DNA from 4 places in the Ensifer sp. genome. Region 2 is predicted to be linked to each of the others. Evidence: predicted binding sites of a transcription regulator. Region 2 holds the regulator's gene; each other region holds the start of a gene.

Region 1 (7,555 bases), 400 kb from region 2:
GCCAACGGCGTCATCCTTGTTCGCCAAGGTTTCAAGCCGATTTTCGAGGCGGATGTGTCTATCGACGGACCGGAACAGGCCCTCGGCACCCATTTCCTGCAATTTCATGACGTTGGCGCCAACGGAGGCGAAGGAAAATGGTACGGGGTGGCGCTTGAAAACCACCTGCCGACCGCAGCGAAGAACCGCCTTGGTATTACCACGGACGCCGACCCCTCCGCTTTCAACGCCATCCAGCGCACGCTCGGACGTCTGACTGTTGCCGACGACGTGCGCAAACGGATCGGCCATTTGCTTGCGGATGGCTCTTCCTTGTCGATTTCCGACGTGGAGAGCGGGCTTGACACCGGCGACGGCACGGATTTCATCACCATCACGCGGGCATCGCCGCGGGGGTGAGCCCGCAAAGCCCAACGACGCCGCCCTCAGGGGCGGCATCAGGCCGTCCAAGCAAGTGCCGGAGCGAGCCCCATGCATTCGGGCCGGCGCGGGTCAGACGAGTTCGACGTCCACCACGCCCGGGGCCGAGCGCAGGGCTGCCGCAATCTCCGGCGAGATCCGGAACTTTTCGTTGAGCTCGACCTCGATCTCGCGCTGTCCATTGTCCTTGATGACGATGAAGGAAACGAGGCCCTCACCGCGCGCATTCAAATGGGCAGCGATCGACTTCAACGGACCGGAATCGCGCACATAGACGCGCAGCGCCTTTTGCATCTGCAGCGATTCTTCCTCGAGGGAGCGCAGTGTCTGGATGCGAAGGCCGATGCCTTCCGGCCGCTCCTCCGCCTGCACGGTCATGACCAGCGACTTGCCGGGCTCGAGCAGGTCCCGGTACTGATGCAGCATTTCAGAGAACAGCACGGCTTCGAACTGACCGGACGAATCGGAAAAGGCGATGATGCCCATCTTGTTGCCGGTTCGGGTCTTGCGCTCCTGCTTGGACGTGACGGTACCGGCAAGGCGGCCGGCCGTTGCTCCCTTTTTCACGGCGCCGGCGAAATCGCCAAATGTCTGGACGCGCATCTTGGCGAGCAGCGGATTGTACGTATCGAGCGGATGCGCCGAGAGATAGAACCCGAGCACCTGAAATTCGCGGTGCAGTTTCTCTGATGCAAGCCACGGCGTATAGGATGGAAGCGAGATCCGTTCCGGTCCAGTCGCGGCCCCTGCGCCGAAGATATCGCCCTGTCCGCTTGTCTTGTTTTCCTGCGCGCGCTGGGCAAAGCCGAGAATGCGGTCGAGACCGCCGACGAGTTCCGCTCGGTCGTACCCGAAACAATCGAAGGCGCCCGCCGCAATCAGGCTTTCGAACACACGCCGGTTGAGGAGCTTGGGGTCGATCCTCAGGCAGAAATCTTCAAGGTTCGCGAATTCGCGATCGCCGCGAACGGCAACGATGTGTTCGACCGCCGATTCGCCAACGCCCTTGATGGCGGCCAGCGAATAATAGATGCGCTTGTCGCCGGTCTGGAAATGCCGGAACGACGACTGCACCGACGGCGCTATCACCTGGATGCCGAGACGGCCTGCGTCCTGGCGGAAATCATTGACCTTTTCGGTGTTGGCCATGTCGAGCGTCATCGACGCCGCCAGGAACTCGACCGGATAATGCGCCTTCATAAAGGCAGTCTGGTAGGAGACAATGGCGTAGGCGGCGGCGTGCGACTTGTTGAAGCCGTAGTTGGCGAACTTCGCAAGCAGATCGAAGATCAGGTCGGCCTGCGGCTTCGACACCTCGTTCTTGACCGCACCGTCGACGAAGCGGGCACGCTGCTTGTCCATCTCCTCCTTGATCTTCTTGCCCATGGCGCGACGCAGAAGGTCGGCTTCGCCGAGCGAATAGCCTGACAGGACCTGGGCGATCTGCATCACCTGCTCCTGATAGACGATAACGCCCTGCGTTTCCTTGAGCAGATAGTCGATCTTGGGATGGATCGATTCGATCTCTTCTTCGCCGTGCTTGCGGGCGTTGTAGACCGGAATATTCTCCATCGGGCCGGGGCGATACAGCGCCACCAGCGCGATGATGTCCTCAATGCAGTCGGGGCGCATGCCGATCAGCGCCTTGCGCATGCCGGCACTTTCCACCTGGAACACGCCGACCGTCTCGCCACGCGAAAGCATCTCGTAGGTCTTCTCGTCGTCCAGCGGAATGCTGGCGAGATCGACCTCAATGCCGCGCAGCTTGACGAAATCGACGGCCACCTTCAGCACGGTCAGCGTCTTCAGGCCGAGAAAGTCGAACTTTACGAGCCCGGCCTGCTCGACCCATTTCATGTTGAACTGGGTGACCGGCATGTCGGAGCGCGGATCGCGGTACATCGGCACCAGCTTCGACAGAGGTCGATCGCCGATGACGATACCGGCTGCGTGCGTCGAGGCGTGGCGGTAAAGACCCTCGATCTTCTGCGCGATATCGAGCAGACGGGCGACCACCGGCTCCTTCTCGGCCTCTTCCTGGAGGCGCGGCTCTTCCTCGATCGCCTTTGACAAGGGCGTCGGGTTGGCCGGGTTGTTGGGCACGAGCTTGCAGATCTTGTCGACCTGGCCATAGGGCATCTCGAGCACGCGGCCGACGTCGCGCAATGCGGCGCGCGCCTGCAGCGAACCGAAAGTGATGATCTGCGCGACCTGCTCACGGCCGTACTTCGCCTGGACGTAGCGAATGACCTCTTCGCGCCGGTCCTGGCAGAAGTCGATGTCGAAGTCGGGCATCGATACGCGTTCAGGATTGAGAAAGCGCTCGAACAGCAACGAGAACCGCATCGGATCGACGTCGGTGATCGTCAGCGCATAGGCGACCAGCGATCCGGCGCCCGAACCGCGGCCCGGACCGACGGGAATGTCGTGCTGCTTGGCCCATTTGATGAAGTCGGCAACGATCAGGAAGTAACCGGGAAACTTCATGCGCTCGATGACGCTGAGTTCGAACGCCAGTCGCTCGCGGTATTCTTCCTCGGTGTAGCCGGGCGCCATGCCGAGCGTGCGCAGGCGGTCGTCGAGCCCCTCTTCCGACTGTCGGCGCAACTCGCCGGATTCGGCGCGCTCGGCCTCCTCCGGATCATCGGATGCGCCGGTGAAGCGCGGCAGGATCGGCCCGCGGGTCTTCAGCATGAACGAACACCGTCGCGCGATCTCGATGGTGTTTTCGAGCGCTTCGGGCAGATCGGCAAAGAGCGCCGCCATTTCCTTGCGGGTTTTCAGATAATGATCAGGGGTCAGGCGGAAACGGCTGTCATCGGAGACCATGGCGTTGTGCGCGACCGCCATCAACGCGTCATGGGCTTCGTAGTCGGAGGGCGCGGGAAAGAACGCCTCGTTGGTCGCGACCAGCGGCACATCGAACTTGTAGGCAAGATCGATCATGCGACGTTCATGGCGGCGATCGAAGTTGCCGTGTCGCTGAAGTTCGATGTAGAGCCGGTCGCCGAAAAGGTCCGTCAACGCTTCCAGGCGCGCTTCGGCCAGGGCCATCGATCCGGACCTGACCGCCATGTCGATCGGCCCGCCGCCGGCACCCGAAAGCGCGATCAGCCCCTCCGTACCGCTCTCTTCGAGCCACGACCGCGTGATCCTGGTGACCTGGCTGCCCTCTCCGCCGAGATAGGCGCGGCTGACCAGATCGACCAGGCGCGTATAGCCGTCGTCCGTTGCCGCGATCAGAACGATCGCCGGCAATTTGGCGAGCTGCTGTGCGTTGCCACGACGATCGCCTTCGCCCTCGTCCTGCATGTCGATCGACAACTGACAACCGGTCAGCGGCTGCAGGCCGTCGTCGGCCGCCTTCTGGGAAAATTCGAGCGCTGCAAAGAGATTGTTGGTATCGGCGATGCCGATCGCCGGCTGGGCATCGGCCACGGCCTTGCCGATGACCTTCTTGATCGGCAAGGCGCCTTCAAGCAGCGAAAAGGCCGAGTGGACGCGCAGATGCACGAACTGTGGGTCCGCCGCCACCTGATCGTTCCGTTCCACGCTGCCTAGATCCGCCATTGCCACACCCTGATTCCGTTCAGGGTGTCAGGATATCCCGTTTCTCACCCGCCATGTCCAGTTTTGCGTCGTGAGCCAGCGTTCTTTTCAACGGTGCGATGCCGGGATGGGATCACGCGACCCCGCAACGGGATCGCATCAATTCGCATAGATGCCCGGGGATCAAAGACCGAGCGCGATAAAGGCTACGCTTGCGACGAACAGGCCCATCGATGTGAAGGCGGCGAGGTCACGAACAAAATCAGTCATAACATGGCTCCTTTTCCGTTATGTTTTTACTTTGTTCTATTTTTGTTCATGCGTCAATCGCCGTTGAACACAGCGCCCGCTTTCCACTGCGCATGGTTAACCGCGGCCAGACGGACCGATCGAGGCAATTAACCGAACGCTTGAGCGCATCGTTCAACCCGCTTAGAACCGGAGCATCACACGGAGCACAAGCGACATGACCGCACGCCTGATTCTGCCCCTGCTTTGCCTGCTTCCTTCCCTGGCGGTTGCCGCCGAGGCAATCGACCCCAGCCGCATCGTTTCGGCCGCAACCGGCGACTGGGACAAGGACGGCGCAAGCGACCTGGCTCTGCTCGTCAAACCAGAAGACGGGACCGATGAGGACAATGGGGTCTACATCTACCTTGCTGGTGAGGACGGTCCACTGACGCTCAAGTCAGCGATCCCAAACAAGGTCTGGGGTCAATACGGAATGGCCGGCCAGGCGCCGACCATCACCGCGCTTGCCAATGGCTCGCTGGTGATTACCACCCATAACGACGCGATCGGCCGCGATCGCTGGGAACAGAAACTGACGGTTGCCTACCGCAACTTCGACTTCGTTGTCGCCGGCTACACCTATGCCTCCTACGACACTCTCGAGCCGAACAACACCGCGCAATGCGACCTGAACGTGCTCACCGGAAAGGGCAAGGCGAACGACAAGCCCGTCATCGCCAAGGGTCAACTGGTACTGCTCAAGGACTGGACCGACGACCGCGGTCAGCGCGCCTGCGGGATCCAATAATCGAAGCTTCGTTCTCTTTTTGTTCTTTACATCATTGCGATGTCGCGGCATGCTCCAAGGGAACAAGCAGGGTGTCCCATGGCCAGCATCGAACAGCTCAAAGACTTCATCGTGGAAGCGAAATCGAAGACCTATATCGGTGGCGGCACGGCCAGTCCGGCATCACGCGCCGGCGCACGCGATATCGGCTACCAGCGCGACCGGTGGCAATATCTCGACAGCTATTTCGGTGGGACGGATTTCGCCGGGCAGGAAACCGTCTGGCTCGACGGCGATACCCGTTGGGTCATGAATTATTTCGGCCGCGTCGTCCGTCCGGATCTGATCGATGGCGAACGCGCCGGCATCGTCATCAAGGCTGCGCTCGAGACCATGTATCGCGAGAAGCGGCATTTCCTCGGGGGCATGGAGTATCGACACGCCTTCGGCACCTACATCGACAGCAGCCGCGGTGACACGGGGCACTTTTCGGGCCGCGAGGTCATCTTCGTCGACGGCGACGAAGCCTACGAGCTCGACTATCGCGGCGGTCTTATCGTACCTTAGGCCAAGGCTGGCAAAGTACGTCGATATCGACCTGATGCCCCGGGTCGATACAAAGTGATGAAGTGCAGGTCAGCCAAAAGCGCTTCGCGCGTTATTTCAGCTCGACGACCTTGCCATCTTCGATCGTCACCCGCCGGTCCATGAGCGATGCAAGCTCGTGGTTGTGCGTGGCGATCAGGGCTGCAAGCCCCGACTGGCGCGCCAGCGCTTCGAGCGCCTCGAAGACATAACCTGCAGTTTCCGGATCGAGGTTGCCGGTCGGTTCGTCGGCCAGCAATACCAGCGGCGCGTTGGCAACGGCACGGGCAATCGCCACGCGCTGCTGTTCGCCGCCTGAAAGCTCCGACGGGCGATGCTCGGCTCGATGGCCGATGCGCATGTAGTCGAGCAGTGCCCTCGCCCGCTCGGCGGCCTCCGCCTTCCCTAGGCCGGCGATCAACTGCGGCATCATGATATTTTCGAGCGCAGTGAATTCCGGGAGCAGATGATGGAACTGGTAGACGAAGCCGATCTCGTTGCGACGAATAGCCGTTCGACGGTCATCGTTTAGACCGTCGCAGGTCAGACCGTTGACCACGACCTTCCCGCCATCCGGGCGCTCCAGCAGCCCGGCGACGTGCAACAGGGTCGACTTGCCGGTGCCGGAGGGCGCCACCAGAGCGACCGTCTCGCCGCTCATGAGCGTGAAGTCCGCCCCCTTGAGGATCGAGAGGAACGTATCCCCTTGCCCGTAGTTACGCTCGATGCCCGAAAGCTGCAGTGCCACACGCGCATTCATTCAGATGATGTCCTTGTCATTCGTAACGCAGGGCCTGCACAGGATCGAGACGCGAGGCGCGCCATGCCGGAAAGATGGTGGCAAGGAACGACAGTCCGAGCGCCATGACGATCACGAGGATCGTCTCGTCGGCATTCATGTCTGCCGGCAACTGGCTCAGGAAATAGAGTTCCGGGCTGAACAGCGTGGTGCCTGAAATCCAGGAGAAGAACTGCCGGATGGATTCGATGTTGAGGCAGACGACAACGCCGAGCAACACGCCGGCAACGGTTCCGGCCGTACCGATCGCAGCCCCGGTCATGAAGAAAATCCGCATGACGGACCCGGACGTCGCGCCCATTGTCCTCAGAATGGCGATGTCGCTTCCCTTGTCCTTCACCAGCATGATGAGGCCGGAGATGATGTTCAGCGCCGCGACCAGCACGATCAACGTCAGTATCATGAACATCACGTTGCGCTCGACCTCGAGCGCAGAGAAGAAGGTCTTGTTGCGGTCGCGCCAGTCGGTGATGAAGATCTGCCGCTGGGCGGCATCCTCGACCGGTTGTCGCAGTTCGTCGACCAGATCGGGATGCTCGACGAAGATCTCGATCTGCTGCGCCAGCCCCTCGGCGTTAAAGTAGAGCTGAGCCTCCTCAAGCGGCATGAAGATAATCGACGAATCGTATTCCGACATGCCGATCTCGAATACCGCCGAGACCGTATAAGCCTTGACCCGCGGGTTCATGCCCAATGGGGTAACGTCGCCATTCGGCGATGTCAGCGTGATGGTGCCGCCCACCTGGATGCCGAGCTGATCGGCCATGCGCGAACCGATCGCGACACCGGTGCCTGCGGCAAAGCCGACGAGGTCGCCGGACTTGATGTGCTCGGAGACCGACTTCATCTTGCCAAGATCATCGGCGCGGATGCCCCGCACGAGCGCGCCTGTCGAGCTGTCGCCGACCCCCTGCGCCAGCACCTGGCCCTCGATGAGCGGGATCGCCATCGTCACGCCCTTCACGCCGGAAAAGCGCGTGGCAAGATCGGCATAGTTGTTGAGCGGACCATCGATCGGCTGGACGATCATGTGACCGTTGATGCCGAGGATGCGCGAGATGAGTTCGGTGCGAAAGCCGTTCATCACCGCCATGACGATGATCAGCGTGGCAACGCCGAGCATGATGCCGATGAAGGAGAAGCCGGCGATCACCGAAATGAAGGCTTCCTTGCGCCGCGAGCGC
Region 2 (7,555 bases):
CACTTGTCCCGTTCCTCGATCGTGTCGAAGAACCGCCAGAGCTTGTACTCTTCATCGGTCGTTTGCAGCATCTCTCCGATGGAAACGAGTTCCAGGGGCAGCGTCACCTCGTTGCCGTCAAAGCGGATGAAATAGATCCCTTCGGCAGCGAGGCGAATGACCTGGCCCGTGCCGTAGCTTCCATCCGGGTCGTCGACCGTGAAGTACATTCCGGTCAGCGTTTCATAGACTTTGTCGTTCATCGATTTCTAAAGCCAGTTCAAAGAGTGCAGGTCAAAGGACGTTCGCCCGCCGTTCGGATTAAGGCAAGCTGAAATCTGCGGGCGTCCACATGCGTTGCGCGTGCGGTCGCCTTGGTGCGCACGGTCAGTGGGGCGACCGAAAGGCATTCGTCGACCTTCGCAATGGACGCCTGTCGAATCCTTGACAGGCTTTCCAGTCACTCTGCCGGCGTGAAACGCAGTGTGCCTGCGAGCCTCGGGCCAGTAGAGCCCTTGGTGTCCATCGGGTGGTTGATGCCGTCGTTGACGGGCAATTCGGTGAAATCGAATGGGCTAATGCCTTCGAGACATGCGGCGTTCACGCCGTAGAAATCCGGGTTCGAGCGCGGCTTGTGAAAGGTGTAGATGCCGCATTTCGAGCAAAAATAGTGCTCTGCGGCATGGGTGTTGAACTGATACTTGGTGAGGGCGTCCTCGCCGGAAAGCACAGTTACGCCATCCTTGGCGGCCGAAACCACGACGGCACCCTTCAACTCGCAATAGGAGCAGGTGCACCGGCGGGCGGTGCGCAGGCCGTCCTTCAGCTTCACATTGAACCGGACCGTCTTGCAGTGGCAGGCGCCATCAAGCGCCTGAATGTCGAGGTTCATGGTCTCATCCATCTGAAATTGTGTCTAATTGTTCGTCTTCCATAGGGCATGCCATGAGGCATGCTCAAGCGCATTCGCGTGCAACGGCCAATAAGCCGCCCGCAATGAACGGTCGCGCGCATTTCCAACCGTATGCCGTCGCGAACCGGATCGGCATCGCGACTGTCGGGCGTAGAAGGTCGCTCGACTGCGGGCGACCACCTTCCATCGAACGGGACCGATTGTGGCAAGCGCCACGATGCGGCAATGAATGCCCGCACTCGCTCGCCTGTCGGTCAATTGAGGCCGTGGTTCAATTCTCCTGAACGGAAACCCCGTCCTGGCCAATCTTGATTTCGACACCGGCCGGTTTCGTTTCTTCGCGATAGGCATAGACGCCGAGCCCGACGACGGCCACGGCAAGGGCGGCGATGACGAGATAAAGGCCATTTCGGTTCATTCAGCAGTTCCTCTCATGGGGCATGGGAGGGGGTAGTTAGGCCGCGAACGGCGAAAGGCAACGGCACGTCCGTCGATTGAGGCCGGGCAAAGGCCGAGGCGGCAGTGTGCGACGTGTCGCGGCTGTCCTGCGATACGAACGACCCAGAACCGATCAACCGCCATCTGACATGGAAACGAACGTCAGGAAGTGTCTGCGGGCCAGGATGGATGGAAGGCGGTTTTCGCTGCTAACGCCGCGAAGGCCGGCTGATCGCTGCATGGCAAGCTTCCACTGGTTCCGTGACGTCGGGCCGCTCGACGCGCCGTTTTCGGAAGTGACAGGCGTCGCCTTCGCCACGTCGCCAACCAAAGTTTAAATTGAGTAAAATCAATATCAAACCATTTCCGGACGCCATCGTGCGACTTGTCGCCGTTCGCCGTTGCTGCCGTTACATGACCGACCCGGAAATGGTTGTGACGCAGCTCTTGTCACCGGAAAAAATATTGTCTCTAGACGGTAACGGGAATGAATATTCCGTCGATGCGACCCGTATAGGTGGTGTCAAACAAAGCCGACAATGGAGGAAATGACATAAAATGAAATGTAAGATCGCCCTGACCGCACTTGCTCTTCTTGCTGCAACGACGAGCGCTGCAAGCGCCGAGGATCTCGTCTTTCAGCTCAAGAACAAGACGAAGGCTGTTTTGACGAACTTCTACACATCGCCTGTTGGCGTCGACCAGTGGGAGGACGATGTCTTTGGACGGCAAGTGCTCAATCCCGGCGAGAGCATGGAAATTACCATCGCCGACGGACGCGACGTCTGTAAGTACGACATGCGCTTCGAGTTCGAGGAAGGTTCGGGTCTCGACACGACCGAAGACACGCAGGACCTCTGCGAGCTCGGCGAGTACTCCATCCACGAATAAGAATCCGCAAGCGCGCAAGCGCTCGGATGGATATCCGGCGTCTCGCTACCCCAGGGGTGGCGAGACGTTCGCATTCGGGAGAACGGTGGCGATGACGGCGCAAAGCGCCATTCGGGCCTAATGGTAGCGGCGGATCAAGCCGACCAGCTTGCCCTGTATCTTGACGCGGTCGGGTCCAAAAATTCGTGTCTCGTAGGCCGGATTTGCGGCCTCCAGCGCAATCGACGCGCCCTTGCGACGAAAGCGCTTCAAGGTCGCTTCCTCGTCGTCGACGAGGGCAACGATGATGTCACCGGGGTTGGCAGTCGTCGCGTTGCGAATGATCACGGTATCGCCGTCGAAGATCCCTGCCTCGATCATCGAATCGCCCTTTACCTCGAGAGCGTAGTGATCGCCGGTACCGATCATGTCGAGCGGAACGGAGATGTCGTGGGTGTTGTTCTGTATGGCCGAGATCGGCACGCCGGCGGCGATGCGACCCATGACCGGCACCGACACCGAGCTGTTGTCGGCAACGGGTGGTGCCTTAGCCGGAGCTGGGGCGGGGGGCTTGCCGAGGCTGCCTTCGATGACGCTCGGCGAAAAGCCGCGACGGGGCTGTGTGTTCGCCGCATAGGCTTCAGGCAGCTTGATGACCTCAAGTGCGCGTGCGCGGTTCGGCAGCCGTCGGATGAAGCCGCGCTCTTCGAGCGCCGTGATCAGCCGGTGAATGCCCGACTTGGATGCCAGGTCCAAAGCATCCTTCATCTCGTCGAAGGATGGCGGTACACCGGACTCCCTCATTCGTTCGTGGATGAAGAGAAGCAATTCCTGTTGCTTGCGGGTCAGCATGGCCAGTCGCTCCAGAAGCGTGAAACAAATCAAGAACAGACACTATCTGTTCCATATGTGTTCCGCAAGTGCCTAAAATTTGGTGAATGCTGCGGCTGTCGACGCGGAATTGGCTGGAGCCGGCGATCGCGAGGCTCTGTGCTGCCACGGGCCGCGGCGCACGGAGTAAGGTTGCGATGCAGGAATTGATTCGGGTCCTGTCGCCGATCGTGAACGTGGTCGCTGCGATAGTGGGCCCCGGTTTCGGTTGATACCAATATGTCGATACCGTCGGAAGACCGTTCGACGCGGTTGGCATCGTCTGGAGTGCAGCGATTCGGTGCCTGATCGATCAGTGGGTGGCGCGCGGCCAAAGTTGGCCTGTGGCACGGTGATTCCGCCCCATGGCTGTACCGACGCCGACGGGGGGATCTGGACGTAAGTTCGTCGGCACGCTCGCCACGCGATGAAAGTCGCGTGCCTCAGGCCGGTCGCGTGGCAGAGCAGGCGTCTTCGAATTCCTTGACGGTTTCAGCTGAATTGTCCTGTGGCAACACGGCGTCCGCGGCATCAGTCGCCACGGGTGTGTCCCCCTCGAAGACGAAGGACTGGATGTAGTAGGCGATCGCACCCTTCCAGACGTTGCGACCATCGATCTGCTGGCAAGGGACTGCAGATTCGAAATCGGCCTGCAGGTCATCGACCGTCGCTGCACTGAGGGCGATGTTTGGCGATGCGATAATCGAAGCAATGAGCAAGGCTGCGAGCACGATGAACGTCCGAAAGATGAGGAGTGAAGCCGGTAGATTGGTTAACGATGTGAACCGCGCTTTCGTTCCGAAGTCCAGCAAGCATGCCGCGCAGCCAGGCGTGTTCAACAGTTCTTTGAGAAGGTCGATAACGGCGCTTCGAGTTGTGGCATTCAGAGCACATTTCCTCGCGACGAACGGACCGGTCTGCGATGCCGTGCTGCGATTGTTCCGGTGGGGGCAAGCGCACGAAGCGTGATCGGCGCAGGCCGCTTGCCCCTCGCGCAGCTTGGGCGAGCGATGCGTTTAGGCTCGCAACGCTCGCCAGACTGTTGCGCCGACCGTGTCGTCCCGCAATTCAGCAAAGACGCACGGATGGGGCGGTCGACAGCCAGCGAAGATGTCTCATGCGCGTCTGGCGCAGAGATGACCGGGTGCGATTTTACTTCTTGTCCTTCTTGCCGGCCGGGAAACTGCTGCCGGCAAGTTTGACCTGCGAGCCTTCGGTTGCAACGGTCGTTTTGACGGCTTTGTCCTTTTTGGGCTTTCGAACCTCGCGGTTGCTGCGGACTTGACCTTTTGCCATGTTCGTCTCCTTGGAAACGCGTGCCGGGGGCCCTCCTGGGCTCCGAATGACCGGTAGCTCAGCCTGCATCGATACGCGCTTAAGTCAATGACGGCGCAGGTGGAATGATGGCTATTGAGACGCGATGCGTCGTCATGACAGGTCGGGCGGCGATGCCGTTGTCTTCTTCAGTTTCCGCCGCGCCGTGGCGATGCGGTGGAGGGGCCGATAACGGCGGCAACCTCTGTGATCCTGTTGGCGGGAAATCCGCCGCGTTCGGCGTGCTCGCGAATGACGTCGGCGCTCGGTGCTTCGTGAACGCAATAGATCTTGTCGCCGGCCACGTAACTGGTGATCCACGTATAAGGCACGCCAAGATCTGCGACGACAGCGTTGGACTTGGCCGACAGCGCGCAGAGATCGTCCTGGGTGAGCTTGTCGGCGCCAGGTACGTCACGTTCTATGATGAAGGTTGGCATCGCTCAGTTCCTTGACTGGTTGATGGCTGTATTTCAATCAATTCTAATGAAGTGGGAGCAGCCGGTTTCGGATTCAAGGCGTGCCGCGGCGATTTCGCCGGATGCGACTGACTGTGCCACGCCCACGGCCAACGTCGCTCTCGACCGATGGAGGTCTGGCGGAGTGCATGGAGAGATCAGGGGGGCGGTGAATTGGCCCGCGTGTGTCGTCGAAGGATGCAGAGGTTTTCTCAGCCCGAAACGGAATTGCGACCGCCCGACAGCGGTCGCGACGGCACCCGGTGGGGCGCCAAGCGCCTATCGCAACTCAGTAGCTGAGGCGGAAGCCACCGGGGCTTGACGCCGACGGATCAGGAACCGGATTTGGACCCTGCCATTGAGCATAGGTGGTGTTGGCGTCGCCGGTGCTTGCGCAGCCAGACAGCGCGAGAACAGCAAAAAAAGCGGCAGTTGTCAGGTATTTAAGAGGCATGGTTTTCTCCAGTTTTGGGAGATTGCCCAGGCCTCGATGGGCCGGAATCAGACTTTCCCTCAAATCACCTGACATGGCAAGCCGACCGACGTGCTGCCTCAGCAATGCACACGCATCTGTTGCCGCGCCGCAGGGCGTGGCTTCCAAAACGGCTATGCTCCAGCCGTCGCCGCGTCAGGGCAATTGGGCGACGAACGAACTCAATGGCAGAAAATGAAACAGGTGATGGCGGAGGAGGTGGGATTCGAACCCACGGTACGCTTTCACGCACGCCGGTTTTCAAGACCGGTGCCTTAAACCGCTCGGCCACTCCTCCGGGCAGGGCGTTATTGCGCGAAGCCTTGCCGCTTTGCAAGATTTAACATGCACTCGGAAAGATTTTCTTCCTGCGCGGATCAGGGATCCGGCCTCGCTAACCATTCGTAAACCATAACTGGAGATTTCGGGTGGGCGGCTGTGTGTCGGTTCGCAATTTTGCCTTGTTGCTGTCATGTTTAATCGACTGTTCCGTTTCGGGACGCCGAGATTTCCGCTGGGGCAAGAGCGGGAGGTTTCGAGTACGGCTTGTTCGATTGATGTTGTGGGACAGATGACATCCAGTAAAAATGCGGCATATCTGATGAGGGGATTGCGCCTTGCGGCGGTTCCCGTGTTTTGCGCAGCGCTTGCGGCTTGCGGGTCGACGTCCAGTGTCAGCAAGAGCAAGCCGAGAAGCAAAGAATACTTTCCCGAGTCGGTTTATGGCGTGAAGGCCAGCCCCCGTGTCGCCACGGGCAAGAATATCCCGAAGGGCGGCGGCCGGTTTCAGGTCGGCAAGGCCTACCAGGTCAAGGGCAAGTGGTATCAGCCGAAGGAAGATTTCGGCTATAACAAAAGCGGCATGGCGTCCTGGTATGGCGCAGCATTCCACGGGCGCCTGACAGCCAACGGCGAAGTCTACGACAAATATCATCTGTCTGCCGCGCATCCGACGTTCCCGCTGCCAAGCTATGCCCGCGTCACCAATACGGAGAACGGCACGTCCGTCATCGTCCGCGTCAACGATCGCGGTCCTTACGAGTTCGGTCGCATCATCGACGTATCCTCGAAAACGGCAGATCTGCTCGATATCAAGCGGAAGGGCAGCGCCAAGGTTCGGGTACAATATGTCGGCCGGGCGCCGCTCGAAGGAAACGACATGCCCTACCTGATGGCGTCCTACGTCACGAAGGGCGATCGCAGCCCGGGTGTCATGCCTGAAGGCCAGATCGCGACCGGTGTGATGGTCGCCTCCAACGAGCCGATGCGAAACCAGCTCGGCACGCTCACCATTCCGGCCAAAGCCTCGCTCGATACCAGTGGTCCGGTGACGGCCCTTGCGGCGCCCGTTCCGCAGTTTGCCACGCCGCAGTCGCTGGAGGAATTCGTGATGCTGCCGGAGATCGGACCGATCCCGCGCGAGCGTCCGGAATACATCCCGATGCCGGACGGCAACATGGCCTATGCGGCCGCCTATGTGGAGGTGCGGGTAAGCGACAAGGCTTCGCCGTTCGAGGCGATCATGGTCGAGACCAATCCGCTGACCCCCGACGCGATCGTCGCGCATGCGAAGCGGCAGGGCCGAGCGGGTTCGATCAGGTAGCCCGGAGCGTTGTACCATTCTGACGACGCTGCTATGCCCAATGGGAAACCGGAGTTTCCCATGCGCTTGAAGTTGCTTTCGGTCGCCTTTGGATTGGCGGCGTTGCTGGCGGGAACGGCCGCTGCCCAGACGCCGCCTGTGGCCTTCGATACCAAGGCCAAGCAGATCCTGCTGGTGGACGCCGAAACCGGCACCGTCCTGTTTTCCCGCGCCGAAAACGATCCTGTCCCGCCCGCCTCGCTTGCCAAATTGATGACGATGGAAGTGGTGGCCGAAGCCATCGCAAAGGGCGAAATCTCGGCTGAAACCGTCTACGACGTTTCCGAGCATGCGTGGCGCACCGGTGGCGCGCCCTCCGGCACATCGACGATGTTTGCGGCGCTGAAGTCACGCATCCGCGTGGCCGATCTGCTGCAGGGCATGGCCGTTCAGCTTGCCAACGATGCCTGCATTATCCTTGGGGAGGGTATGACCGGCAGCGAAGCGGCCTTTGCCGACAAGATGACGGCGCGCGCGCGCGAACTCGGCATGCCCCTTGCCACTTTCCGCAACGCGACCGGTCTTCCCGATCCGCAAAACCAGATCACCATGAGCGAACTGGTAACGTTGACCCGTCATCTGCACGAGGCGCATCCCGA
Region 3 (7,555 bases), on a different contig from region 2:
TCGGCGAGATCACCTACAAGCTTTCGGTCGGCTCCGCCGACAAGGTCATGGATGCGGCCATCGAAGCCGGTGCCGATGACGTGACCACCGATGAGGAGGGCCACACGATCATCTGCGGTTTCGAAGCGATCGGCGAAGTCTCCAAGGCGCTCGAAGACACGCTCGGCGAAGCCGAAACCGTCAAGGCGATCTGGAAGGCCCAGAACACTGTTCCGGTCGACGAGGAAAAGGCGCAGTCGCTGATGAAGCTCATCGACATTCTCGAAGACGACGACGACGTCCAGAACGTCTACTCGAATTTCGAAGTGTCCGACGAAGTCCTGGCGAAGCTTTCGGCCTGATCCGGATCTTTCCGTTTTGCAGGTATTGATCTACCCGTGTCCGTGAGGGCACGGGTTTTTCTTTGGGTATCTCCGATAGGGCGCCGCCGATGACATACGAGTTCGCGATCTTCGACTTCGACGGCACGCTTGCCGACACGGCGGAGTGGTTCATGGCGGCCAGCAACGTCGCCGCCGCGCGCTTTGGATTTCGCCAGCTGTCCGTCGAGGAGTTCAAGGGGCTGCGCGCCATGGGCAGTCGCGAGATCATCGCCCACCTGGGCGTGCCGATGTGGAAGCTGCCGCGGATCGCGACGTTCATGCGCCAGGAGATGGCTGGCCGGGCAGATGCGATCCGGCTTTTCCCCGGCGTGCCGGAGATGCTGGCCGAGCTGAAGTCGGCGGGCATCGGCATCGCGGTCGTCAGTTCGAATGGTGAGGCGGCCATTCGCAAGGCGTTGGGCGAGACCGCAGCCGCGATCGATGTGTTCGAATGCGGCGCCACGCTCTTCGGCAAGGCGCAGCATTTCAAGAAGGTGGTCAAGTTCGCCGGCATCGATCCGTCACGCATGCTTGCGATCGGCGACGAGGCGCGCGACATCGAGGCCGCCCGCACGGCGCGGATCGCCGCCGGTGCCGTCGGCTGGGGCTACGCCGACCCGACGTTCCTGAAAACGCTCGGGCCGGATCGCTTCTTCGATCGCATGGACGAGATCATGCCGGCCTTTCGCGCCGGCAAGGGCTAGCCGGCTACGCCGCCTTTGACAGCTGCTGCTGTGCCTCGGCAAAGAGCCGCAGCGACTTGAGCCGTGCGTCCATGTCGAAGATCGGCATGGAGATGATCAGTTCGTCGGCTTTCGTCTGCTCGAGGAACGTCCCGATCTTGCGGCGGATCGTTTCCGGTCCACCGACGATGGCATAGGACATCGCGTGGTCGACGAAGATCTTTTCATCCGAACTCCACAGGCCATCCATCGATGCGACGGGCGCGGGGAAACGGCCGCGGGCGTTGCGGCGCAGCGCGACGAAGGATTGCTGCATGGAGGTGAAGAGATAGTTCGCTTCTTCGTCGGTTTCAGCTGCCACACCCATGACGCCGACCATCACATGCGGCTTGGCCAGCGTCTCCGACGGCGTGAAGCGTTCACGATAGATTTCGAGCGCTGACAGCAGCATGTCCGGGGCGAAATGCGAGGCGAACGCGAAGGGCAGGCCGAGCATGCCGGCAAGGTGGGCGCTATAGTGGCTGGAGCCCAGCAACCAGATCGGCACGTTGGTATCGGCGCCTGGCACCGCGATGATCGCCTGATTGTCGGCTGCTGGCCCGAGCAGCGCCTGCAGCTCGACCACGTCGTTGGGAAAGTTGTTGGCGCTCGCCTCCATGTTGCGCCGGAGCGCCTGGGCGGTGCGCATGTCGGTGCCGGGCGCGCGCCCGAGGCCGAGATCGATACGGCCGGGATAGAGCGCGGCGAGCGTGCCGAACTGCTCGGCGATCACCAGCGGCGAATGGTTCGGCAGCATGATGCCGCCGGAGCCGACGCGGATCGTCTTCGTGCCGGCGGCCACATGGGAGATGACGATCGAGGTCGCGGCACTGGCGATGCCCTTCATGCCGTGATGCTCGGCGAGCCAGAAGCGCTTGTAGCCGTTTTCTTCGGCCGCCTGCGCCAGGAGCCTGGAGTTTTCCAGCGACTGGGCGACACTGCCGCCTTCGGTGATCGGGGAGAGATCGAGGACGGAGAACGACGCCATGAGCAAGGCCTTTGTTGAGCGAAATTGATTGACGACCTATGTAAGGTCAAAATTCCTCAATCCAAGGGCGGCGGGTACGTTTTCCGGCAGCGACGGCCGCGCCATGTGGATGTTTTTGTTTTGTTCACTTTTTGCTGGCAGCGTCCCGACACGCAGCATAGGGTGAAATTCATGCAGACCACGATTCGCATCATCGGCATCGATCCGGGCCTTCGCCGTACCGGCTGGGGCATCATCGAGACGCTCGGCAATTCGCTGCGGTTCGTAGCCTCAGGCACCGTGACCTCGGACGGAGACATGGATCTCGCTTCGCGGCTCTGCCAGCTGCATGACGGTCTTGCCGAAGTGGTGCATAGCTACCAGCCGCACGAGGCGGCCGTGGAGCAGACCTTCGTCAACAAGGACGCGACGGCGACGCTGAAACTCGGCCAGGCGCGCGGCATCGCCATGCTGGTGCCGGCACGCGCCGGATTGCGGGTTGCCGAATACGCGCCGAACGCCGTCAAGAAGGCCGTCATCGGCGTCGGTCACGGCGAAAAGCAGCAGATCCACATGATGCTGAAGGTGCTGATGCCGAAGGCCGAGTTCAAGGGCAACGACGCGGCCGACGCGCTGGCGATCGCCATCTGCCATGCGCACAACCGCCTGTCGGTGACGAGCCGGCTCGCGGCGCTGATGGGGTAGTTGCGCTTCCACCGTTAATTTCCGATGGTCGGTTTGACCGTCCCGCAATCCATCCACGAGAGACGACGCCACATGATCGGCAAATTGAAGGGTACCATCGACGAAATCGGCGAGGATCACGTCGTTCTCGACGTGCATGGCGTCGGCTATGTCGCCCATTGTTCGGCGCGGACACTGTCGAAGCTCGGCTCGGCGGGGGAGGCGGCGGTGCTGTTCATCGAGACCTATGTGCGCGAGGACCAGCTGAAGCTGTTCGGCTTCCTGACGGCGCTGGAGCGCGAGTGGTTCCGCCTGCTGCAGAGCGTGCAGGGGGTTGGCTCCAAAGTGGCGCTTGCGCTTCTGTCGACACTGACACCGGGCGAACTTGCAAACGCCATCGCGCTGCAGGACAAGACCTCCGTGTCGCGCGCGCCGGGCGTCGGCCCGAAGGTGGCCGTGCGCATCGTCACCGAACTGAAGAACAAGGCGCCGGCCTTTGCCGGCGAGATGTCGGGTACGATCGGCCTCAAGCAGGGACTGGGCGAGGGCGTTGCCTCGGCACCGGTTTCCGATGCCGTGTCGGCGCTGACCAATCTCGGCTACTCGCGCGACCAGGCGGCAAATGCGGTGGCCGCGGCGCTGAAGAACGCCGGCGAGGATGCCGACAGTGCCAAGCTGATCCGGCTCGGTCTCAAGGAATTGGCGCGATGACCGCTTGCCTTGTCGGGCCGGCCGATGCAAAACGGCCATATTCTTTGACACCATGTGCACGAATGCCCGATCGATTGGAACGGATGGATGACTGATGCCGCACGCCTGATAACGCCGGACAAGCGCGGCGAGGATCTCGATGCGACCATGCGTCCGCAGTCGCTGGACGAGTTTACCGGCCAGGCGGAGGCGCGCGCCAACCTGAAGATCTTCATCGAGGCGGCGAAGAACCGCGGCGAGGCGCTCGACCACGTGTTGTTCGTCGGTCCACCCGGCCTTGGCAAGACGACGCTGGCGCAGATCATGGCCAAGGAACTGGGTGTCAATTTCCGTTCGACTTCGGGACCTGTCATTGCCAAGGCGGGCGATCTGGCGGCATTGCTCACTAATCTCGAAGAGCGCGACGTGCTCTTCATCGACGAAATCCACCGGCTCAATCCGGCGGTCGAGGAAATCCTCTATCCGGCGATGGAAGATTTTCAGCTCGACCTCATCATCGGCGAGGGGCCGGCGGCGCGATCGGTGAAGATCGACCTGTCGAAGTTCACGCTGGTTGCGGCGACCACGCGCCTCGGGCTGCTGACGACGCCGCTGCGCGACCGTTTCGGCATTCCGGTGCGGCTCAATTTCTACACGGTCGAGGAACTGGAATCGATCGTGCGCCGTGGTTCCCGGCTGATGGGGCTCGGCATGACCGACGACGGCGCGCGCGAGATTGCGCGGCGCGCCCGCGGTACGCCGCGCATCGCCGGCCGGCTGCTGCGCCGCGTGCGCGATTTTGCCGAAGTGGCGCGGGCAGAAGCGGTGACGAAGACGATCGCCGACGAGGCGCTGACGCGGCTGCTCGTCGACAATATGGGGCTCGACCAACTCGACCGTCGTTATCTGTTCATGATCGCGCAGAATTTCGCCGGCGGGCCTGTCGGCATCGAGACCATTGCCGCCGGTCTTTCCGAGCCGCGCGATGCGATCGAGGACATCATCGAGCCCTATCTGATCCAGCAGGGTTTTATCCAGCGCACGCCGCGCGGCCGTGTGCTCACCGCCAATGCCTGGAAGCATATCGGCCTCAATCCGCCGAAAGAGGTCGAGGCGGCCCAGTTTCGTTTGACGCTCGAGGACGAATGAATGATCACCCGCCGCGGGCTTCTGACGTTTCTCGGCGGGGGCATCGCCAGCATGGCGGCGCTCGGGGGCTACGCCTTTGCCATCGAGCCGCTCGCGCGGCTGAGCGTGACGCGCTATGCGCTGACGCCTCCGGGGTGGACCCCCGGCTTAAAACTGCGCGTGGTGGCGCTGGCCGATATCCACGCCTGCGAACCCTGGATGTCGGCCAATCGCATCGCCTCGATCTGCCGGCAGGCCAATGCGCTGGGTGGCGATATCACCGTGCTTCTCGGCGACTATGCCGCCGGCATGAACCTGGTGACGCGCTACGTGCATTCCAGTGAATGGTCGAAGGCACTGGCAACGCTTGAGGCGCCGCTTGGCGTGCATGCGGTGATGGGCAATCACGACTGGTGGGAGGACAGGACCGCGCAGAAGAACAGCGGCGGACTGACCTTCGGCCACAAGGCGCTCGCCGATGTCGGCATCAACGTCTACAGCAACCGCGCCATCCGTCTGGAGAAGGATGGGCTCGGCTTCTGGCTCGCCGGCCTGGAAGACCAGCTCGCGCTGGTGCCGGGCAAGAAGTGGATGCGCAAGCATATGCAGGGCCTCGACGATCTCGACGGCACGCTGGCGCAGGTCGACGACGACGCGCCGGTGATCCTGTTGGCCCATGAGCCGGACATTTTTGCGAGAGTGCCCTCGCGCGTTGCCTTGACGCTCTCAGGGCATACCCATGGCGGGCAGGTGCGTTTTCTCGGCCATGCGCCCGTCGTACCGTCCCGTTTCGGCGATCGTTATGCCTATGGTCACATGGTCGAGGACGATCGTAGCCTGATCGTCTCCGGCGGCCTCGGTTGCTCGATCGCGCCGGTGCGCTTCGGCGTGCCGCCGGAGATCGTCGTCATCGATCTCGGCTGAAAGGTTCCGGCCGCATGGCTTAGGCGCGCGGCCGAATGACGTATTTCGGCGCGGCTGCCGGCTCGCTATCATCCTGCCACAAAGCTTGCCTTCGATGATGGCGGCGGCTTTCTCTTGCCTGCACCATCGCGTCGCAGGTTGTGGGCGGTTCCAAGCCCATCCATCGAAGGAAAAAGTGCATGCTGGCACGGCGCGGGTTTCTCAAGCTCCTGGGTGGATTGGTGATGGCCGGGTTCGGAACCAGCGCCTATGCCGTCGGTGTCGAGTCATTGCAGCGCCCGCTGGTCACGGCCTATGCCGTCAGACCGGCCAACTGGCCGCAGGGCCTGAAACTCAGGATCGTCGTGCTCGCCGATATCCATGCCTGCGAGCCCTGGATGCCCGTCAGCCGGATTGCCGGCATCTGCGACCAGGCGAGCGCCCTTGGCGGCGACATCATTCTCCTTCTCGGTGATTACATGAGCAGCCTGCGCCTGACCGGCTTTATCGAACCGACCCGCTGGGCGGAGGCCCTGGCGCGGCTGAAGGCGCCGCTCGGCGTTCACGCCATCATGGGCAATCATGATTGGATCAACGATCCGGTCGCCCGGGCGGCAGGACGCGGACCGACAATCGCGCACCGGGCGCTGGCCGGTGTCGGCATCCCGGTTTACGACAATCGCGCGCTGCGGCTCGAAAAGGATGGTCGCGCCTTCTGGCTCGCGGGCCTCGCGGATCAGTTGGAACCGCTCTACCCGGCGCCTGACGGATCCGGAATGATCCCCGGACTGGACGACTTGCCGGGTACGCTGGCCGGTATCGACGGCGACGACCCGATCATCCTGATGGCCCACGAACCGGATATCTTCGTCGACGTGCCGAAGCGTGTCGCGCTGACGCTCGCCGGCCATACCCATGGCGGCCAGGTCAGGATCTTCGGCTATTCGCCGCTGGTCCCTTCGCGCTACGGCAATCGCTTTGCCTATGGCCACATCGTCGAAGGAGATCGCCACATGATCGTTTCGGGCGGATTGGGGCTGTCGAACCTTCCGATCCGGATCGGCTCGCCGCCGGAAATCGTTGCCATCGACGTCGGTTAGGGGCCACGCTTACCGGTCGTTGTTGCCCATGCGGCTGGCTATATCGCCGTGCGTGGGACTGAATATCTGTTGATAATATATGTCTACTTTATTGTATTCTTATTTTAACCACATCCGCGCCGCCTTTTCAGCCGATTTCGACAGTAACAGGGTGCCGGGCGATCAAGGGCATTTGCAGTATCACGTGCCGTCTGGGACAGACAGAAGCAATTATAGTTCAGCGTTGATTTCATTCCGTCTGAGGGAGCTTTGAAAGCGCCAATCGGGGTGGCGCCATTCCCATGTGATCCTGCGATATCGAAAAGGTACCTTTCATGGGTCTCATGTTTCTGATCAACACGCTGAGCCTCGATCCCGTCGCCGCGCTCAGGACGGGTCTACGCATTCTCCACTTCATCGGCCTGGCGCTCGGCCTCGGCGCTGCCACCGTTCTCGACCTGATGATCGTCAGGTTCTTCATCAAGGGGAAAGTGACCGGGGAACACTGGGCGGTGTTCCACTTCGGGTCGAAAATCGTCAATTGTGGCCTGATCCTGCTCTGGGTTACCGGCTTCGGCTTCCTCGCCTATTACGGCTTCTTCGAACCGATCAAACTCGGCAATGAAAAGGTCTGGGCGAAGATGACCATTGTCGCCATCCTCACGATCAATGGTGCCTTCATCCATGCGGTCATTCTGCCGAAAGTGAAAGCACAGATCGGCCGCTCGCTGATGGAGGGTATGTCCACCCGGCAGCGCAGCACCTTCCTTATCGCCGGCGCGATTTCGGCGACCTCCTGGTACGTGCCCTTGATGCTCGGCGCATTGCCGCAGCTCAATTTCGTCGTGCCAATGACGGTAATCCTGATGGCCTATGGGCTGCTGTTGGCCACCGCGATCGTGATTTCGCATGGCCTGCTTTTCGTCCTGCCGGGTGACAAGGCGCCTGCCACACAGCCAAAACCGCGGATCGAGCCGATGATGGGGTTGCCCTCGGTGGCTTGAGTTGGGGGATCACGGG
Region 4 (7,555 bases), on a different contig from region 2:
CGGCCCTCCGGATCATCGCGTAGGTGGATGGATCCTCCTGCTCGATGCCTGCGAGATCGATCGTCTGGCCCTTGTGGTCCGCAATAAGCGCGAAAGCCTTCGACATGCAGGTGAGCATGCCTAGTGCCAGCACATCGACCTTCATGAACTTCAGCGCCTCGACATCGTCCTTGTCCCACTCGATGATCTGACGATCGGCCATCGATGCCGGCTCGATGGGCACAAGATCGTCCAGGCGGTCATGCGTCAGCACGAAGCCGCCAGGATGCTGGCCGAGATGGCGCGGCGCTCCCATCAGCTGCTCTGCCAGTTTCAATGTGAGCGCCAGCCGACGGTCGTCAAGGTTGAGGTTGAGCTCGCGCAAGTTCCGATCGGCAACCAGCTCGTCGGACCAGGACCACATGCCGGCTGACAGGGCCTTGATCATGTCCTCAGGCAGGCCGAGTGCCTTGCCGACGTCACGAATTGCCCCCTTGGCACGGTACCGCGTCACCGTCGCGCAAAGAGCCGCCTTTTGATGCGTATAGGTCCTGTAGATCCATTGGATTACCTCCTCGCGGCGCTCGTGCTCGAAGTCGACATCGATATCGGGAGGCTCGTCGCGTTCCTGCGACACGAAACGCTCAAACAGCAGATCGTTGGTCTCGGGGTCTATGGACGTGATCCCGAGGATGTAACAGACGGCCGAGTTGGCGGCCGACCCTCGCCCCTGACAGAGAATACCCTGGCTTCGGGCAAAACGCACAATTGAGAACACGGTGAGGAAATAGGGAGCGTATCGCATCGCCGCGATGAGCTTGAGCTCATGACGAACGACTTTCAGTACCTTGGGCGGCATTCCCTCCGGGTAGCGTCTTGGGGCGTATTCGAAAACATAATGCTCCAGCGATGCCTGTGCGTCTTTGCCGGGCACGATCGCTTCCTCAGGGTACTGATAGGTGAGTTCTTCGAGCGAAAACCGGCAACGCTCGACGATCTCCAATGTCCTTGCCAGCGCTTGGGCGTAGCGTGGGAACAGCCGCTCCATTTCCTCCGGTGGCTTCAAGTAACGGTCCGCGTGACGCTCACGTTCGAAGCCGACGTCGTCGATGGTCGTTCCCGTGCGGACACATGTTATGACGTCCTGCAGCTGCCGGCGAGAGGGCTCGTGGAAGAGAACGTCGTTGGTAACGACCGACTTCACCTTGAAGTGTGCGGCCATGTTCGACAGTTGGTGCAGTCTCAGTTGATCGTTCGGGCGGCGCCTAAGACAAAGAGCAAGATAGGCACGATCTCCGAATAATCCGGCCATTTTGCGGAGCTGGACGGCGCATGCGTCGTCTGCAAGGTCGGGCACGAGGATACCGATCAATCCCTCTGCATAAAGTGAAAGGTCGTCGAAGGAGAGAAGACAATTGGCCTTGCCACCCCTGGCCTTGCCGAGGGTCAAAAGCCGGGTCAGGCGCGAATAGGCCTCCCGGTTCGTTGGATAAACCAGGATCGACGTGCCATCGACCAGATCCAGACGGCAGCCGACGACAAGGCGGATGCCGGTCGCCCGCGATGCTTCAAGCGCCCGCACGATACCTGCTAGCGAATTTCGGTCAACTATGCCAAGCGCCCTTATGCCAAGGACTTTGGCGGCGGCAAAAAGCTCGTCGGCGGATGAAGCTCCGCGCAGGAACGAGAAATGCGTTGTGACCTGGAGCTCGGCGTAGCTCATGCGAAGATCCCGTGCATGAACCATTTGTGCGAGCCGGTCGCCACGTCGACCCCGTCGCCGGACCGGAAGATCCAGAATCGCTCGCCGCCATCGTCTTCCACGACGAAATAGTCGCGCACCGCATCGAATTCGGCGCTCCTCGTCCACCACTCCCCAAAGATCCGCTCCGGCCCGTCAGCGCGCCTCACGCGGCGTCGTTTGCCTCGCCAGGTTATTACGACCGGAGGATGGTCAGGCAAAAGCGCAATCACTTCGATCTGCTCCGGGCGGTCTAGCAGGCGAACCGGTCTTGGCCAATGTAGGGTCCATGAGGCACCGGCCGCTGCCGTTGCCACGCTGGTCCGTCTGACGCTGCGCTCCGGCACGTCGCTTGCCACAGCCATCACCCGATAGACCCGTTGGCCCCGATTGCCGATGATGTCGATCAGCGGTGCGATATCGATCACCTCCTCTTCGACAAGGGACGAAGATTTCTGCGCCTCCGCGAGAGGTTCGCTCATGATTGCAGCAAGCGAGAGCCGCTCAATTCCAAAGCCAGGTTCGATCTTTTCGATCCGGTCTTTGAAGAGTTTCGTCAGCCAGGTGGCGTCACGGGAGGGCTTTGCGGTGCCGGCCCGGATGGCCTGAATGGTATTGTCGACCTTGTGGACGATGAGATCGGCGCGGCGAACGCCAAGCCCCTTTTTATCAAGCGCATTGCAGAGGTCTGCAACCAGCCGGGCGACATATTTGGCGATCGTTTCCGCTGCGCCGATCGGCTCAGCGAATGCGCGCGAGACTTCAATCAGCTCGGCCGGCCTTATGGGGTCGATCGGTTCAGGGATACGTCCGTACATCTGGTCGAGCCTGCGGCCGATTTCTGGTCCGAACCGCAATGCGAGCGGAGCGCGAGGCGTGGCCAAGAGCGCGCCAATCGTCTGGAACCCGAGCGTATGTAGACTTCCAACCAGGTCAGGGTTGAGCCGCAAGGACGCAATTGGCAGCCTTTCTACGAAGCGCCCTGTCTCACCGTCGGGAACGCGGACGATGTCGCGTTTGCTCGTGCGCGCCAACGCGTGCGCAGCGCCCCAACTGTCAGCGATCGCGACACGCGCGGTCAGTCCCCGGCCGTGAAAGCGGTTGATGATACCTGACAGCATCAGCTCTTCGCCGCCCTGCAAATGGTCGGCACCTTCTGTATCCATGATTATGCCATCTGGCGCATCCACCGCGACAACGGGAGAGTATTGCGTGAGCGCCCAAAGCGCGATGCGCTCCACCGCGGCGACATCGGCCCCCGGATCAGCATCGACCATCTGCAAGTCGCGTATGATCGCCTGTGCCTTGACAGCCGGCATGCCGACAGCAAGACCAGCTTGGCGGGCCCGAGAGTCCAGGGCTCTAATCCAACGCTTCGAGCCGCTTCTTGCGATAATGGCGAGCGGCAGGTCAGGCGACAGTCTTGCCCCGTCGTCCGAGCGCTTCAACCTCTCGATCGCCAGATCCGGGAGATAAATGGATACGACCCGTGACATCGCACGCTCCTACTACAAACTCTGCGCACTCCCCGGCCTTCGCCCGGATCAATTCCAGAAGCCACCGCGGTCGTCCGACGCCAGGAACCGGAAGTTCTTCCGACGGCAACGCACTGACCCGCCATCGTGTCGTCGAAGCAGTTGGCTGGCCAAAGTCGGATGCCTCCGTCTGACGGCGCCATCGCCTGACGACCAACCCCATCGTTCCCGTCTTTTCGGCCGCAAGCTGAAGCCTTCGCGATGCGGTCATGGGCAGCCGGACGATCTCCCCGACGACAGCCCCGAGACCGCCGTAGGAAAGCCCCTCCTCCATGCTGGCGAGCACGTCTTCTTCCTTGTCGGCCTCTGCGAAAACGAGCCGTTCGGTCGAAAGGCCGGCCTGGACGAGTGCTGGAAAAAAGAGGTCGGGGCGCGTCAGACACCACAGGATCGGTCCTTTCGTGCGTGCCGCGATGCCGGCAACGCACAAAGCCGCCGCGGCCCCGTCGACTGTGCCAGCACCGCCGCCAGCAAATTCGTGTAGCGCACCGTGTGAAAGCCCGCCTCCCGGCAGCACGGCGTCAATCTCAGGAACACCGAAAGCAAGAAACGCAGGCTTCCTGAAAGCGCTGCCTTCAAGAGCGGCAATGCGGTCGCGCAGATCGGAAATCACCCTGTCTCGGGCAGCAGTCATCTTTCGCGTAAGCCTCAAAGGTCGCGTTGGAGGTTCGACTTCATGTCGCTTAAAGGGCATTTGTTCCCTATCTGTTCCTTTCGACCTTCGGTGTCAAGCAACCGAAAATAGGAATATTATCCCTCAATTTTAGGGGCGTAAAAGATTCACGTTGGGAATCATGGCCGTAGATGTTTTGGGCCTCACATTCGCGACGGTTCAAAAAATCTAAGGAAGCTGCGGAAGAGTGGCCGTTGGCAGCTGATTGCACCATCGGTTAGGATGGCGACAGCTTCATGAGGGACGCGCCGGAATGTGCAATCTTTACCGCATGGAAGACAAGGATTGGGTCAACAGATGGGCTCAGGATGTCGAGAGCCTCATCAACCTCATGCCCGCCTATCAGATGAACCCCGACCAGATGGGGCCGATCTTGAGAAATACGGCCGATGGCAAGAAGCAGTTGGTCCATGCGCGCTGGGGACTACCCTCCCCGTTGTTCGCCCTCAAGAAGGAAGCCGAGAAGAAGGCTGAGAAGTTGCGCGCAAAGGGCAAGGACGTCGATTTCGAGACCTTGCTTCGCGAGCAACTGGATGGCGGAACGACGAATGTCCGCAACCTCAATTTTCCTCACTGGAGGCGCTGGTTCGGCGTCGAGCATCGCTGCATCGTGCCGGTGACCAGCTTTGCCGAGCCGGACCCTTCCGCCAAGGAGGAAGGTGGAAGAACCCCGAACGCCTGGTTTGCGCGCGACGAGAGCAAACCTCTGATGTTCTTTGCGGGGGTTCACGTCCCAAACTGGCAAAGCGTGCGCAAGGTAAAGGACGGCCTGACGATCGACGACCTCTATGGTTTCTTGACCACCGATGCGAATGGGCTGGTAAAACCCATCCATGAGAAGGCCATGCCAGTGCTGCTCCTCAGTCGGGAGGAGACCGATTTGTGGATGCGCGCACCATGGGAGGAGGCAAAGGAACTCGTGCGTCCTCTGGCCGACGATGCGCTGATTATCATCTCGCGTGAACCCTATGGCTCAACGATCGTGACGCGGGCGGGAGAACCCGTCGCCCCATCGAGTCCTGTCTAGCTTCCCACAGCCAAGCTACGACACCTCTATCCAGACCGGTGCGTGATCGCTCGTGCGGTCCCAACCTCTGACGGCCTTGTCGACCTTTGCTCGTTTCAGACCCGCCGCCAGCTTAGGGCTCAACAGGAAATGGTCAATGCGCAGCCCGGCATCGCGCGCAAATGCATTTCGAAAATATTTCCAGAACGTATAGATGCGCTCATTGGGATGGAGATGTCGAACGGCATCCGTCCAACCCTGATCAACCAGGCTGGAATAGGCCGCTTTCACCTCCGGCCTGAAGAGCGCATCGTCGCGCCACCGCTCGGGTTTGTAGACGTCGAGATCGCTGGGCATGACGTTGAAATCACCGATGAGGGCGACGGGAACTTCAAGTTCAATGAGTTCTGCGGCGTAATCGCGGAGCCGGTCGAACCAGCGCAGCTTGTAGTCGAAGGTAGGGCCCGGCGCCGGATTGCCGTTTGGCAGATAGAGGCATCCGATAAGGATGCCGTTGATTGCGGCTTCGATATAGCGGCTGTGGCTATCGTCGGGATCGCCGGGAAGACCGCGCCGTGTCTCGATCGGCACATCCCCTCGGGCGAGAATGGCAACGCCGTTCCAGGATTTCTGCCCATGCCAGATCGCACCGTAGCCGGCGTTCTCGATTTCTCGCCGAGGGAACTTGTTATCTGACGCTTTCAGCTCCTGCAGACAAACCACGTCCGGCGCTGCTTCGCCAAGCCAGCGCAACAGAACGTCGAGACGGCCATTGATGCCGTTTACATTGTACGTGGCAAGTTTCACGCGATCTGATCCATGCTTCTGCGACGCACCATCGTCGCGGGGACCACTGTCAAACTTCGCCAAAGCGAAAGCTCAGTTTCATTTTGAAACGCGCGCGTGCGAAAAAAGATGCACGCAAGCGCCTCAGCCGAATGTTGCGGGCGGGCGTTTCAACGGCGGGCCCGGGAAAGGTTTCTTTGGAGCGAGGAACGATTTGCCGGTTCAACGGTTGAATCGGGTCGGGTTGCAAGAGGAGAACTGGCTTAATGGCTGCCCCCAGAGCGAATTGGAAAGGCTTCATAAAATTCGGAGAGGTTGCCTGTGCCGTCGCGCTCTACACAGCCGCTTCGTCGTCCGAGCGCGTAGTCTTCAACACCCTCAATCGGAAGACAAAAAACCGGGTCAAACGGGAGTTTGTCGACACCGAAACGGGAGATGCCGTCGAGCGGGAAGATCAGGTCAAGGGATACGAAACCGAAAATGGTCAGTACGTCGTGCTGGAACCGGAAGAAGTCGCTGCAGCCGTCCCAGATAGCGACAAGACATTGACGATCGAAGCCTTCATTCCCTGCTCGCAGATCGACACCACCTACTTCGACAAGCCCTATTATCTCACCCCGGACAAGATGGGCACCGACGCATTCATGCTCTTGCGTGACGGTATGAAAAAGGAGAACGTTGCCGCGATCGCCCGCACCGTTCTTTTCCGACGGATGCGCACCGTTCTGATCCGCCCCCATGGCAAGGGATTGATCGCCTCGACGCTCAACTTCGATTACGAAGTCCGATCGTCCGACAAGGCTTTCGAGGACCTCCCTGACTTGAAGATCGAAGGCGAAATGCTCGACCTCGCCGAGCATATCATCGAGAAAAAGAAGGGCAGCTTCGACGCTAGCGCGTTTGACGACCGATATGAGGCTGCTGTCGTGGAACTGGTCAAGGCCAAGATCGAAGGGCGCGCGCTTCCCAAGAAGAAGGCGCCGGCCGCTTCAAAACCTGGTGATCTTCTAAAGGCGCTTCGCGAAAGCGCCGGCGTTGGCGCAAAGACGGCAAAGACAAAACGTGCGGCAGCAAACGCCAACAAGAACGCTACGCGCAAGACGTCTGCCAAACCCGCGACATCTAAATCGAAACCCGCCTCAGCGTCAAAGCGGCGCGCCAGCTAACCGGAGAATGGGTCAATGGCAGTTCGTCCCTATTGGAAAGGCTACCTCAAACTCTCGCTGGTCAATTGCCCGGTGCAAATGATGCCCGCCATCTCCGATAACGAAAAGGTGCGTTTTCATACGCTGAACCGCGCGACACACAACCGCGTAGTCAGCCAGTACGTGGATTCGGTCACCGGCGAGGAAGTTGACGAGGAAGATCAGGTCAAAGGTTATCAGCGCGGGGAAGACGAATATCTGTTGCTGGAAGACGAAGAGCTGGAAAATGTAGCCTTGGACAGCACCAACACGATTGAGATTACCACCTTCACGCCGCGCGACAGCGTCGAATGGATCTGGTTCGATACGCCCTATTACCTCACTCCCAGCAACCCCGTAGGCGAGGAAGCCTTTTCCGTCATCCGCGATGCGATGGAAGCCAAGGAGATGGTGGGAATTTCCCGCCTCGTCATCACGCGGCGCGAGCGCGCGGTTTTGCTGGAGCCAAGGGGAAAGGGCATCGTTCTGTGGACTTTGCGCTATGGTGACGAAGTCAGAGACGAGGAGACCTATTTTGCCGATATTGGCGACGGGAAGGCCGATTCAGACCTCATGCCGCTCGTCCAGCAACTGATCAAGAAGAAAACCACCGATTGGAACCCAAAGCTGGTCGTCGACCCGGTCCAGGAC

Evidence for each region. Region 2 encodes LexA, which represses DNA repair genes until DNA is damaged. Its sites were predicted from a motif close to TGTTCNNNNTGTGTTCNG; they were not measured.
Region 1: a site for LexA is predicted at 4,272-4,289, ahead of dnaE (DNA polymerase III subunit alpha). Genes of this name have one in related genera too.
Region 3: a site for LexA is predicted at 2,183-2,200, ahead of ruvC (crossover junction endodeoxyribonuclease RuvC). Genes of this name have one in related genera too.
Region 4: a site for LexA is predicted at 3,951-3,968, ahead of RTP54_RS24895 (ImuA family protein). Genes of this name have one in related genera too.

What each region holds. Positions count from the first base shown of each region.
Region 1 covers NZ_DALZXU010000001.1:1,355,492-1,363,046, reverse strand. The annotation lists gene RTP54_RS06575 (L,D-transpeptidase family protein) at 1-399, shown strand, start outside; gene dnaE (DNA polymerase III subunit alpha) at 493-3,990, opposite strand; gene RTP54_RS06565 (hypothetical protein) at 4,436-5,008, shown strand; gene RTP54_RS06560 (DUF5680 domain-containing protein) at 5,087-5,554, shown strand; gene RTP54_RS06555 (ABC transporter ATP-binding protein) at 5,646-6,332, opposite strand; gene RTP54_RS06550 (lipoprotein-releasing ABC transporter permease subunit) at 6,349-7,555, opposite strand, start outside.
Region 2 covers NZ_DALZXU010000001.1:1,750,751-1,758,305, forward strand. The annotation lists gene RTP54_RS08555 (hypothetical protein) at 1-242, opposite strand, end outside; gene RTP54_RS08560 (GFA family protein) at 440-871, opposite strand; gene RTP54_RS08565 (hypothetical protein) at 1,164-1,310, opposite strand; gene RTP54_RS08570 (hypothetical protein) at 1,889-2,221, shown strand; gene lexA (transcriptional repressor LexA) at 2,339-3,052, opposite strand; gene RTP54_RS08580 (hypothetical protein) at 3,514-3,882, opposite strand; gene RTP54_RS08585 (hypothetical protein) at 4,223-4,366, opposite strand; gene RTP54_RS08590 (DUF4242 domain-containing protein) at 4,534-4,824, opposite strand; gene RTP54_RS08595 (hypothetical protein) at 5,132-5,443, opposite strand; tRNA gene RTP54_RS08600 (tRNA-Ser) at 5,523-5,612, opposite strand; gene RTP54_RS08605 (septal ring lytic transglycosylase RlpA family protein) at 5,886-6,917, shown strand; gene RTP54_RS08610 (D-alanyl-D-alanine carboxypeptidase family protein) at 6,978-7,555, shown strand, end outside.
Region 3 covers NZ_DALZXU010000009.1:88,555-96,109, reverse strand. The annotation lists gene RTP54_RS26600 (YebC/PmpR family DNA-binding transcriptional regulator) at 1-341, shown strand, start outside; gene RTP54_RS26595 (HAD hydrolase-like protein) at 431-1,066, shown strand; gene RTP54_RS26590 (LLM class flavin-dependent oxidoreductase) at 1,071-2,072, opposite strand; gene ruvC (crossover junction endodeoxyribonuclease RuvC) at 2,244-2,756, shown strand; gene ruvA (Holliday junction branch migration protein RuvA) at 2,829-3,446, shown strand; gene ruvB (Holliday junction branch migration DNA helicase RuvB) at 3,534-4,574, shown strand; gene RTP54_RS26570 (metallophosphoesterase) at 4,575-5,477, shown strand; gene RTP54_RS26565 (metallophosphoesterase) at 5,657-6,556, shown strand; gene RTP54_RS26560 (hypothetical protein) at 6,871-7,539, shown strand.
Region 4 covers NZ_DALZXU010000007.1:280,896-288,450, reverse strand. The annotation lists gene RTP54_RS24905 (error-prone DNA polymerase) at 1-1,702, opposite strand, end outside; gene RTP54_RS24900 (DNA polymerase Y family protein) at 1,699-3,216, opposite strand; gene RTP54_RS24895 (ImuA family protein) at 3,131-3,889, opposite strand; gene RTP54_RS24890 (SOS response-associated peptidase) at 4,182-4,955, shown strand; gene xth (exodeoxyribonuclease III) at 4,971-5,741, opposite strand; gene RTP54_RS24880 (Ku protein) at 5,987-6,886, shown strand; gene RTP54_RS24875 (Ku protein) at 6,902-7,555, shown strand, end outside.